DNA from 2 places in the Cupriavidus alkaliphilus genome. Region 1 is predicted to be linked to the other one. Evidence: predicted binding sites of a transcription regulator. Region 1 holds the regulator's gene; the other holds the start of a gene.
The links. Region 1 encodes NrdR, which represses ribonucleotide reductase genes. Its sites were predicted from a motif close to CACNANATNTNGTG; they were not measured.

Region 1 (5,751 bases):
CGATGAAGACCACGCCCGCCTGGTCGGCGAGCGCCTGCTGTTCGATGCCGAGCGAGCGCAGCCACTCGGTGCGGGCGCGCTCGAAGAACTTGAGGTAGTTGGCGTAGAACACTACGCCGCCTGCATCGGTGTCTTCCCAGTACACCCGCAGGGTCCAGACAAAGTTTGTCATGGCCGCGATTGTAACGGAGAGCGATACCCGTTTCGTGTAAACCCGCAGGACGACTTTGCAACAGCAAGTTGCTGGCCAGGCCCGCGCCAGCCCTTGCCAGCGCTTGGCTGGCGGGTCCACGGCTTGCGGCGGGCGGCCGCCTCGCGCTACACTGCGCGCAACCATTCCATCTTGCGCGACTGGCGAAGTCAGTGGGCACTACCACGAGGAAGCGCAAGTTCTCTGGCGTGAAGTTTCCATACGCCATGGCGTTGACGCGAGTCATGCCTGCCGCTCGCCTGGGCAGCGAATGGGAAGCAGGGTGCGCCCTGCGCCGACGGCCCCAAGCCGCCGGTGCCGGTCGCCGCTAGCCTTCCCCGCGCGCCCTACCCCCGATGCCTGAATCGGATTCCCTTTTTTTCAGACGAGTTTCGCCATGTTCGAACGCAGCCGTTTTACGATCGACCAGATCGACCCCGAGGTCTTCGCCGCCATCCAGCAGGAAAACCAGCGCCAGGAAGACCACATCGAGCTGATCGCCTCCGAGAACTACACCTCGCCCGCGGTGATGGCCGCGCAGGGTTCGCAGCTGACCAACAAGTACGCCGAGGGCTATCCCGGCAAGCGCTACTACGGCGGTTGCGAGTACGTCGACATCGTCGAGCAGCTGGCCATTGACCGCGTCAAGCAGCTGTTCGGCGCCGAGGCCGCCAACGTGCAGCCCAACTCGGGCTCGCAGGCCAACCAGGGCGTGTACTTCGCCGTGCTCAAGCCGGGCGACACCATCATGGGCATGAGCCTGGCCGAAGGCGGCCACCTGACCCACGGCATGGCGCTGAACATGAGCGGCAAGTGGTTCAACGTGGTCAGCTACGGCCTCAACGCCCAGGAAGACATCGACTACGACGCGCTGGAAAAGCTGGCGCAAGAGAAGAAGCCCAAGCTGATCATCGCCGGCGCCTCGGCCTTCGCGCTGCGCATCGACTTCGAGCGCATCGGCCGCGTCGCCAAGTCGATCGGCGCCTACTTCATGGTCGACATGGCCCACTACGCCGGCCTGATCGCCGCGGGCGTCTACCCGAACCCGGTGCCGCACGCCGACTTCGTCACCACCACCACCCACAAGAGCCTGCGCGGCCCGCGCGGCGGCGTGATCCTGATGAAGGCCGAGCACGAGAAGGCGATCAACTCGTCGATCTTCCCCGGCATCCAGGGCGGCCCGCTGATGCACGTGATCGCCGGCAAGGCGGTGGCGTTCAAGGAAGCGCTGACCCCGGAGTTCAAGGAATACCAGCAGCAGGTGGTGAAGAACGCCGCGGTGCTGGCCGAGACCCTGATCGCGCGCGGCCTGCGCATCGTCTCGGGCCGTACCGAGAGCCACGTGATGCTGGTCGACCTGCGCGCCAAGAACATCACCGGCAAGGAAGCCGAGCGCATCCTGGGCGAGGCGCACCTGACCGTGAACAAGAACGCGATTCCGAATGACCCGGAAAAGCCGTTCGTCACCTCCGGCATCCGCGTCGGCTCGCCGGCCATGACCACGCGCGGCTTCAAGGAAGAAGAAGCCCGCATCGTCGGCAACCTGATCGCCGACGTGCTGGACAACCCGCACGACGCCGCCAACATCGCCGCGGTGCGCGAGCAGGTATCGGCCCTGACCAAGCGTTTCCCGGTCTACGGCTGACGCTGACAGGCCGCCCGCGCGCACGCGCATGGGCGGCCGGCAGCTCCGCGGTCCGCGCCACCCCCGGCGCGGGCCGCGGGTCTCGCCAACCCGCCCCGCCGCCGCAGAACGACAACACGGCAAGGCGATGGGGTTCAACTAAAGGTGGTCCGGCATGAAATGCCCCTTTTGCGGTCATTCCAATACCCAGGTTCTCGACACCCGCATGTCGGAAGACGGCGATGCCGTGCGCCGGCGCCGCCGCTGCGAAGCCTGCGACCGCCGCTTCACCACCTATGAGCGGATCGAGCTGTTCTTCCCCGCCATCGTCAAGAAAAACGGCTCGCGCGTGGACTACGCCCGCGCCAAGCTGAAGGATTCGATGCGCCTGGCGCTGCGCAAGCGCCCGGTCTCGGCCGAAGCCATCGACGAAGCCATCACCCGTATCGAAGAAAAGCTGCTGGCGCTGGGTGAAAAGGAAATCCCCAGCAGCCAGGTCGGCGAGCTGGTCATGCGCGAACTGCGCAAGCTCGACAAGATCGCCTATATCCGCTTTGCCTCGGTCTACCGCAGCTTTGAAGACGTGTCCGAATTCTCGGACGTGCTGGCGGAAGTCACCGCCGGCAGCGCCAAGCGCTGACGCCCGCGTTTTCCGCTACCAGCACTGCGCCGACGCCACGCCGGCGCGCATCCCCGTGTTCCCCTGCAATCCCAGTTGGTTGATGGTGTAGCTGCCGCAGTCGTCCCCTTGCTGCGCGCCGATCGGCGTCGCCGTCGCGGTATAGCTGGTGGCCGGGTTGCCCGCTGCCACCGTCAGCTGGTAATACGCCTGGCCGCCTGACTGGATCGCCACGGGAAACGCCGCGCCGGCGTAGCCCAGCGCCGCCGGCGTGCCGCCATACACGTTCTGCGTGCTGAACAACCGCTCCTGGCGCGCCGCAAGGTCGAGCAAGGCGGTCTTGGCGTCGGTGCGGCGCGACTTGCGCACATGTTCCGTGTAGGACGGATAGGCGATCGCGGCCAGCACCGCGATGATCGCCACCGTGATCATCAGCTCGATCAGCGTGAAGCCGGCGGCGGCACGCCGCGGCAGCGGGAAGGCAGGCAGGTTCATGGTCGTCAGCGCAAGCGTATCCAGTTGAGGCGGGCGCCGGCGCCATTGGCGCCGGGGTTGATCTGCGTGATGGCGCCGCTGCCGCCCACGGTCTGCTGCACCAGGTAGGGCCGCTTCTTCGCCGTCACCACCGACGGCGTGCCGGTGCCGCTCAGGCCGATGCCGCTGACGATGCCGTTGTTCAGCAGCGGGAAGGTGCTGCTGTTGGTGCTGCTGAAGAACGACTGCGCGGCCGCGCCGCCCGAGCCCATCGACACGCCCATGGTGAAGCCCGACGGCACTTCGGCATTGCACGACAGCGCCTGCGACAGCGCCGAACCGGGCGGGATGGTGGTGTTGACGATCACCATGCCGTACGCGATCACCGGGTTGTAGATCACCTGCTCGCGCGTGGCCGACGGCAGCGGCAGGTGCCAGCCGTACTTGTTGTTGCCGCTGGCGCAGGCGCTCGAGCCCTGCCAGCACAACTTGTTCGCGCTGACCGTGCGCACCGTCACCGTGCTGCCGGCCGCGCGCCCTTCGGCGGTGATCGACTGCTGTGTCAGGTTGGCGCTGGCCAGCGGCCGCGTGGCGCTGGCCAGCGACGCATAGCGGGCATGCGCGCCGGCCACCGCGTTCCACCCCGCCATGTCCCAGTCCCACACCCCATACAGCCCCTGCCCGCCCGGCTCGAACGCCGCTTCGCTGCCCTGCGTCTGCTCCAGCCGGCGGCCCGTGCCGAACGCCACCACCACGCGCGGCATCGCCGCGGCGCCGGTTCCGGTGCCGGGCACCGAGCCCACCGCCACCTTGGTGGAAATCGGCTTGCCGCCGGTCTGCATCAGCGGCCGGCTGCCGGCGTGCCAGTGGTCCGGATTGTCCGAGGTCAGGTCGAAGCGCCACAGGTTGCCGAACACGTCGCCGGCGTAGACATAGTCGGTGATGTGGTCGCCGTCGAGGTCGGCCGGCGTGACATAGGCAATGCCGTTGCGGCTGTTGGCGCCGGCCGGATCCTGCTGCGGCCCGTAGCCGGTGCCGAGATAGCGGAAGCTGCGCGCGCCGTCGGCCGGGTCGACCAGCATGATGAACAGGCCGGCCGAGCCGCTCTTGCTGCCCAGGCCGTTGCCGAACAGCACCGCCCACTGGCCGTTGTGCAGGCGGCGGATCACGGGCGTGCCATAGGTATTGCCGAGGTTGTCGCCGCACGCGGTATCGCCGGTGCACTGCAGCGTGTTGTTCCACTCGCCGATCACCGTGGCGCTGGCCGCCGCCGGGGTATCGCTGAAGCGCTCCGGATCGGTCACGTCGAGCGCGTAGAGCGCGCCGCCGGTCGCGGTCGCGCTCTTGCTGGCGAGCGGGCCGCCGCGGTTCGCGCCCGGCCCCAGCCCGCCGACCAGCCAGGTATGCCAGGCACCGCCGTAGTAAAGATCGCCAGTGCCGGGCGTGGCATCGACAAACAGGTTGTGCACGTATTGCGGCGAACTGTAGGCGAGCGCCGCATTGGTCGACTGGATGGTGTCGAGCACCGCGCCGGGCATGTACGCCAGCACCTCGCGGCCGTCGTTGGGCTTGCCGGCGTCGTTGCCGACGAAGGCGCCCGCCGCGTTGTAGTAGCCGGAGCGGAAGCCGTGCAGCAGTCCGTCGTTGGCGCCGACGTAGACCACGTTCAGCCGCTGCGCGCGCGCTTGCCGGAAGGCATCGTAGCTGCCGGCGGGCTCGGGCGGGCTGGCGCGCTTGTACAAGGCATCGGTCCACGGCCCGCTGTACGGCGATGACGGCGCGCCGACCCAGGCCGGGCTGGAATCGATGATGTCGCCCAGCAAGCCGGTGCGCTTGCGGAACAGCCCGGCACCGGCTGCGGTCAGTTCCTTGCTGCGGTCCCCGCGCAGGTAGTCGAGGCGGTCGCCGCTCGGCGCGGCATCGCCCGCGGTCAGCTTCGCCTTCTGCGCGGCGGGCAGGTTGGCGTCCCAGCGCAGCGGGATGCCGGTGCTGCCGCTCCAGGTCAGGATCTTGCGGCTGTCCGGCGCCTGCGCCACCACCGAGGTGCCGGTCGCCGCGCAGTGGCCGCCGGTCAGCGTGCAATGGGCATTCCAGTTGGCCACCGTGGCAATCGACACCGAATCGGTGGCGGGATCGTAGAGCAGGTTCTGCGCGCTCAGCTCGCCCCACCAGTTGGTCGGATGGTAGTAGGCCAGGTACACCTGCGAGCCCGCCTCGACCCGCGCCGACTGCTGCACGTTGGTGCCGGCCGAACTGCTGGACTGGCCCACCGGCTCGGCCTTGAAGCAGGTGATCTCGTGCACGTTGCTGCCGCCGCCGGTGCCGGCCGCGAAGCCGAAGCGCAGCGACGCCGGCACCGGCCCGTTGGAATGCGTGATGTCCTGGTCGGTGATCACCGGCGTGGCCGCGCCGCCGTTGTAGCTGTAGGACATGCTCAGCAGCCCGTTCTGCGTCAGCTTGAGCGAGTAGACGATGGGGATGCCCCTGGCGCGCGTCGGCCTCGACACTGCCTGCTGGTTGGCGATCTTGTCGGGCAGGTCGCTGATGCCGAGCATGCGGTAGTTGTAGGCCAGCCGCCGTCCCCTGACGTCGCCGCCGTCCTTGCCGCTGCTCCAGTCCTGCACATAGCCGCGCGCGCAGGTGTTCTGCACGGCCTGCGCGCGCTTGCCGGCGCTCAGGCTGTCGGGGTAATAGGCCGGATAGGCGGCGCGCAGCCCGGCCCAGTTGGTGTCGCCCGAGCCGCGCACGCTGATGCGGTTGGCCTGGAACGCAGGGCCCGAGTCGGTGTTGTCGGCCTTGTTGGAGAAGTTGCCGAACTCGTCGATGCCGATGCCGATATAGCCC
Region 2 (5,751 bases), 460 kb from region 1:
GCCGCATCCCGCGCCTGCAGCCGCTGATGGAAATGCTGCGCGACTGGCTGCGCAGCAAGGACGACGTGCCGCGCATCCTGCAACTGCTGCCGATGGCCTCCGGCGCCGCGCTGGCCGATGGCACCATGCAGCACACCCGGCTGCGGCTGCGCTTCGTGCTGCCGGGCCTGGCCGGGCTGCGCTCGACCATGGCGCATGGCCGCACCGTGCCGGCCGCGCTCGACACCGCCGCGTGGAATGAACTGTCGCCCGAAGCTGCCGGTCGCCTGCGCCTGGCCATTGCCCAGAACGAGGCCATGGCCTGGTCGCAGGAAGACGAGGCGCTGCTGCGCAGCGAGATGCGCGACACCGTGCTGGTCCATATCGAAAGCTGGGAACGCATCGCCGAGCAGGTGCAGCAGGAAAAGCTGGCCGCCATGGGCCGGCTGGTGGCCAGCATCGCGCACCAGATCCGCAACCCGCTGGCGGCGATCAGCCAGGCCAGCGAGCTGCTCGGCGATTCCGGCCGGCACGATCCGGCCGCGCAGGAGCCGGGCGGGGCCGATGTCGATATCGACGCCCGCCTGCTGCGCATCATCCACGACAACGTGCGCCGGCTGGACCAGGTGGTGTCGGACGTGCTGCAGATGTCGCGCCGCCCGCGCACCGGCCGCAGCACCGTGCACCTGGCGCAGGCGCTGCCCGAGATCGTCGAGCGCTGGCGCGCCGAAATGCGCCAGCGCCGCCCGCGCGCCGGCGAGACCCGCCCGGCGGGACGCGCCGACATCAACGCCAATGCCATCCGCCTGACTGTCGACGTGGCCCAGCCGGTGGTGTTCGACGCCTCGCAGCTGCAGCAGGTGCTGGGCAACCTGCTCGACAACGCCTGGCGCTACTGCAGCCGGCTGCCCGGCTCGATCCGGTTGCTGGCGCACGCGCTGGACCAGCACCATGCCGAGCTGATCGTCTGGAACGACGGCGCCGAGGTGGCGCGCGAACACCAGCGCAGCCTGTTCGAGCCGTTCTTCACCAGCAACGCCCAGGGCACCGGGCTGGGCCTGTTCATGGCACGCGAGCTGTGCGGCGCCAATGACGCGCAGGTGCGCTACGGCGCCATCTCGCTGCCGGCGCTGATCGAGCGCACCGGCATGCTGGCCCCCACCGCGCGCGATACACTGCCGGCCAAGGCCTTCGTGCTGACGCTGCGCATCGAGAGCGCCGAAGCCGCCGCGGCGGCCGCCGTCTGACCCGTCCTCATTCCGCCATCACAATGCCACCCCGAATGTCCCGCGCGCCCGATCCCATCCTCGTCATCGACGACGAGGCCGACCTGCGCGAACTGCTGGACATCTCCATCCGCCGCATGGGCCATGACGTGGTGCTGGCCGGCTCGCTGGCCGAGGCGCGCGACAAGCTGGCGCAGGGTCGCTACAGCCTGGTGCTTACCGACATGCGCCTGGGCGACGGACTGGGCATCGAGATCGTGCGCCAGCTGTCGGCCGCGCCCGAGCGCATCCCGGTGGCGGTGATCACCGCCTACGGCAGCGCCGACAACGCCGTGGAAGCGCTCAAGGCCGGCGCTTTCGACTACATCGCCAAGCCGGTGTCGCTGGAGCAGCTGCGCAGCCTGGTGCTGAACGCGCTGGGCCGCCAGCCGCGCGACAGCGCCGATGCCGATGCCGCCACGGCGGCGGATCAGGCCGCCGACCGCGCCGCCGCGCTGCTGCCGGGCCATTCCGCGGCGATGCAGGAGGTGCGCCGCTCGCTGTCGCGGCTGGCGCGCAGCATGGCGCCGGTGGTGATCAGCGGCGAATCCGGCAGCGGCAAGGAGCGCGCCGCGCGCGCCATCCACGCCACCAGCGCGCGCGCCGCGCATCCGTTCGTCGCCGTCAACTGCGGCGCCATCCCCGAGAACCTGATGGAGTCCGAGTTCTTCGGCTACGTCAAAGGGGCGTTCACCGGCGCCGACGCGGAACGCGGCGGCTTCTTCCAGGCCGCCAACGGCGGCACGCTGCTGCTCGACGAGGTGGCCGACCTGCCGCTGCCGATGCAGGTCAAGCTGCTGCGCGCGCTGCAAGAGCGCCGCGTGCGCAAGATCGGCGCCAGCCGCGAAGACGCCGTCGACGTGCGCGTGATGTGCGCCAGCCACAAGGACCTGGCCGCGATGGTGGCGGCGGGGCAGTTCCGGCAAGACCTGTATTACCGCCTGAACGTGCTGGCGCTGCGCATGCCCACGCTGCGCGAGCGCGGCGAAGACATTCCGGTGCTGGCGCGCGCCATCCTGGACCACCTGGCGGTGCGCTACGGCGATGCGCATCCCAAGCGGCTGTCGCCGGCGGCGCTGCAGCGGCTGGTGGCCTATCCGTTCCCCGGCAATGTGCGCGAGCTGGAAAACCTGCTCGAGCGCGCCTACGCGTTTGCCGAGAGCGAGGACATCGAGCTGGCCGACCTGGGTCAGCTGGACGCCGGCGCCGGGCGCGCCGGGCTGATGCCTGTCCCGGCGCCGGCGATGGTGCCGCAGCCGATGACGCCTTATCCTTACGCGCCCTGGGGCACGGCAGGGGCTGCTGCCGTGCCGGCCGTCGCCGCGCCTGCGCCGGTTCAGGCCGAGCCGCCACCGCCGGCCGTGCCCGCCCACGCCGCGCCCGAACCCGCCGGCGACCCCGCCGAGCGCGCCTGCCGCGGCATCGTCTTCCCGATCGACCTGCCCGCCAGGCTGGAAGCCGTCGAGCGCGAGCTGATCCTGCAGGCGCTGGCGCAGACCAACTTCAACCGCACCGCCGCCGCGCCGCTGCTCGGCCTGAACCTGCGCCAGCTGCGCTACCGGATCCAGCAGCTGGGCATCCGCGAAGCCATGGACGCCGCCGACCGCGGCGCGGTGGAAGGCGAGGGCACGCCATGACCGCGCCCGCGTCTTCGTCCTATCTGCCGGGTGCCGACGGCTGGGTACCGGCCGCGCGCCGCGTGCCGTCGCCCAATTTCGATGCGCGCCCGGACGGCATGCCGGTGGACCTGGTGGTGCTGCACAACATCAGCCTGCCGCCCGGCCAGTTCGGCAGCGGCGACATCGAGGCGTTCTTCCAGAACCGGCTCGATCCCGACAAGCACCCGTTCTTTGCCACCATCCACCAGGTCCAGGTGTCCGCGCACTTCCTGGTCACGCGCACGGGCGAGCTGGTGCAGTTCGTGCCGTGCACGCAGCGGGCCTGGCATGCCGGGCAGTCAGACTTCTTCGGACGCGCGCGCTGCAACGATTTTTCGATCGGCATCGAGATCGAAGGCTGCGACGACCTGCCGTTCACCCTGGCCCAGTACGACACCGTGGCGGCGCTGGTGCCCGCGCTGATGGCCGCCTACCCGGTGCGTGCGATTGCCGGCCACAGCGACATCGCGCCGGGCCGCAAGACCGATCCGGGCCCGCATTTCGACTGGGCGCGGTTTGCCAGGCAGGCCGGCGTGGCGCCGGGCATGCTGCCCTACCAGTGCCCCGGCGCGGGAGGCACGTGACGGATTCCTAACGTCATTCCCCGCCCTTGGGCGCGGCATACCGGCGCACATGCCCCACGTCGGTGTGGGGCTATCGCAACCTCGCAACAATCAAAAAAATTTTTGTGAAATGTGCAGTTGCGAACGGTCTTCCCGAAACCCTTGCGAGTACTAGGCTTGCGGGCATGTGGCGCTGCCGCACAGCAGCCGGCGTGCCCGAAATAGCGGTTGTCAAGACTGGTCATTCGGATTCCTTTCACTATACTTAGCCCAGTTTTCCGCATCACACACTATATCTAGTAGTCAAACAGGGAAGCCGGCCCCAAGAGCGAGGCAGCAGCCGCGAAATTCGCGTATCGACTGCAAACCTCCCCGCAAGGCCAGCGAATCACAAGAGTCCCTGGCGAAATGTTCACGTAAAGGCAGTCTGTCCGTACCCGCTTGCGAGCCGGGAGGGACGTTCTTTTCGCCGCATTTCGCCAGGGACTCTTTCGTCTCTTATTTCCAGGGTAAAAACAGGAGTTCTCATGCAAACGGCCCAGAACGAAATCACCACGGGTGGCGCCGCCGCCGGCGTTGCCAGCCAGGCCTCGACCACGCAGCAGACCCCCAACGCCGCGACCACGAATTACCCGGATCACAAGATCATTCGTCGCAACGGTGCCGTGGTGGCGTTCGAGCCGTCCAAGATCGCCGTCGCCATGACCAAGGCCTTCCTCGCCGTCAATGGCGGGCAGGGCGCCGCCAGCGCGCGCGTGCGCGAGATCGTCGAGCAGCTGACCAACAACGTGGTGCGCGCGCTGGTGCGCAGCCGCCCGAGCGGTGGCGCCATTCATATCGAAGACGTGCAGGACCAGGTTGAGCTGTCGCTGATGCGCTCGGGCGAGCATGAAGTGGCCCGCGCCTACGTGCTGTACCGCGAGAAGCGCAAGGCCGAGCGTGCCAGCGCCAGCGCCGAAGCCGTGGCCCGCGTGCAGGAAGGCGGCATCAGCATCAACGTGACCGACGCCGGCGTGACCAAGCCGCTGGACATCGTCGCGCTGCACGCCCTGATCGACAACGCCTGCTCCGGCCTGGGCGATGCGGTCAGCGCCGAGCCGATCCTGAAGGAAACCCTGAAGAACCTGTACGAAGGCGTGCCGATGACGCAGGTGTACGACTCCGCCATCCTGGCCGCGCGTACCCTGATCGAAAAGGACCCGGACTACAGCCAGGTCACCGCCCGTATCCTGCTGCACACCATCCGCAAGGAAATCCTGGGCACCGAAGTGACCCAGGCCGAGATGGCCACGCGCTACGCCGAGTACTTCCCCAAGTTCATCGCGCGCGGCATCGCCGCCGAGCTGCTGGACGAGAAGCTGGCCACCTTCGACCTGGCCCGCCTGGGCGCCGCGCTGGACGCCGGCCGCGACTTCCAGTTCAACTACCTGGGCCTGCAGACCCTGTACGACCGCTACTTCCTGCATATCGATGAAACCCGCATCGAAATGCCGCAGGCCTTCTTCATGCGCGTGGCCATGGGCCTGGCGCTGAACGAGAAGGACCGCGAAGCGCGCGCCATCGAGTTCTACCAGCTGCTGTCGTCGTTCGACTTCATGTCGTCCACGCCGACGCTGTTCAACTCCGGCACCCGCCGCTCGCAGCTGTCGTCGTGCTACCTGACCACCGTCTCGGACGACCTGGAAGGCATCTATGAAGCGCTGAAGGAAAACGCGCTGCTGTCCAAGTTCGCCGGCGGCCTCGGCAATGACTGGACCAACGTGCGCGCGCTCGGCTCGCACATCAAGGGCACCAACGGCAAGTCGCAGGGCGTGGTCCCGTTCCTGAAGGTGGTGAACGACACCGCCGTGGCCGTGAACCAGGGCGGCAAGCGCAAGGGCGCGGTCTGCGCCTACCTGGAAACGTGGCACCTGGACATCGAGGAGTTCCTGGAGCTGCGCAAGAACACCGGCGACGACCGCCGCCGCACCCACGACATGAACACGGCCAACTGGATCCCGGACCTGTTCATGAAGCGCGTGATGGAAGGCGGCGAGTGGACCCTGTTCTCGCCCGCCACCTGCCCGGACCTGCACGACAAGGTCGGCAAGGAATTCGAAAAGGCTTACCTGGGCTATGAAGCCAAGGCCGCCAGCGGCGAACTGAAGCTGTTCAAGAAGCTGCCCGCGCTGCAACTGTGGCGCAAGATGCTGGGCATGCTGTTCGAGACCGGCCACCCGTGGATCACCTTCAAGGATCCGTGCAACATCCGCAGCCCGCAGCAGCACGTCGGCGTCGTCCACAGCT

Region 2: FHX60_RS00355 (ribonucleoside-diphosphate reductase subunit alpha) is a predicted target of NrdR. The motif match lies at 3,754-3,767, and genes of this name have one in related genera.

The regions. Positions count from the first base shown of each region.
Region 1 is NZ_JACHWE010000001.1:530,466-536,216, reverse strand. Features, by position in the region: gene ybgC (tol-pal system-associated acyl-CoA thioesterase) at 1-172, opposite strand, end outside; ZMP/ZTP riboswitch at 338-463, shown strand; gene glyA (serine hydroxymethyltransferase) at 588-1,835, shown strand; gene nrdR (transcriptional regulator NrdR) at 1,990-2,454, shown strand; gene FHX60_RS02570 (type IV pilin protein) at 2,470-2,928, opposite strand; gene FHX60_RS02565 (pilus assembly protein) at 2,934-5,751, opposite strand, start outside.
Region 2 is NZ_JACHWE010000001.1:73,348-79,098, forward strand. Features, by position in the region: gene FHX60_RS00340 (sensor histidine kinase) at 1-1,226, shown strand, start outside; gene FHX60_RS00345 (sigma-54-dependent transcriptional regulator) at 1,250-2,881, shown strand; gene ampD (1,6-anhydro-N-acetylmuramyl-L-alanine amidase AmpD) at 2,878-3,486, shown strand; gene FHX60_RS00355 (ribonucleoside-diphosphate reductase subunit alpha) at 3,993-5,751, shown strand, end outside.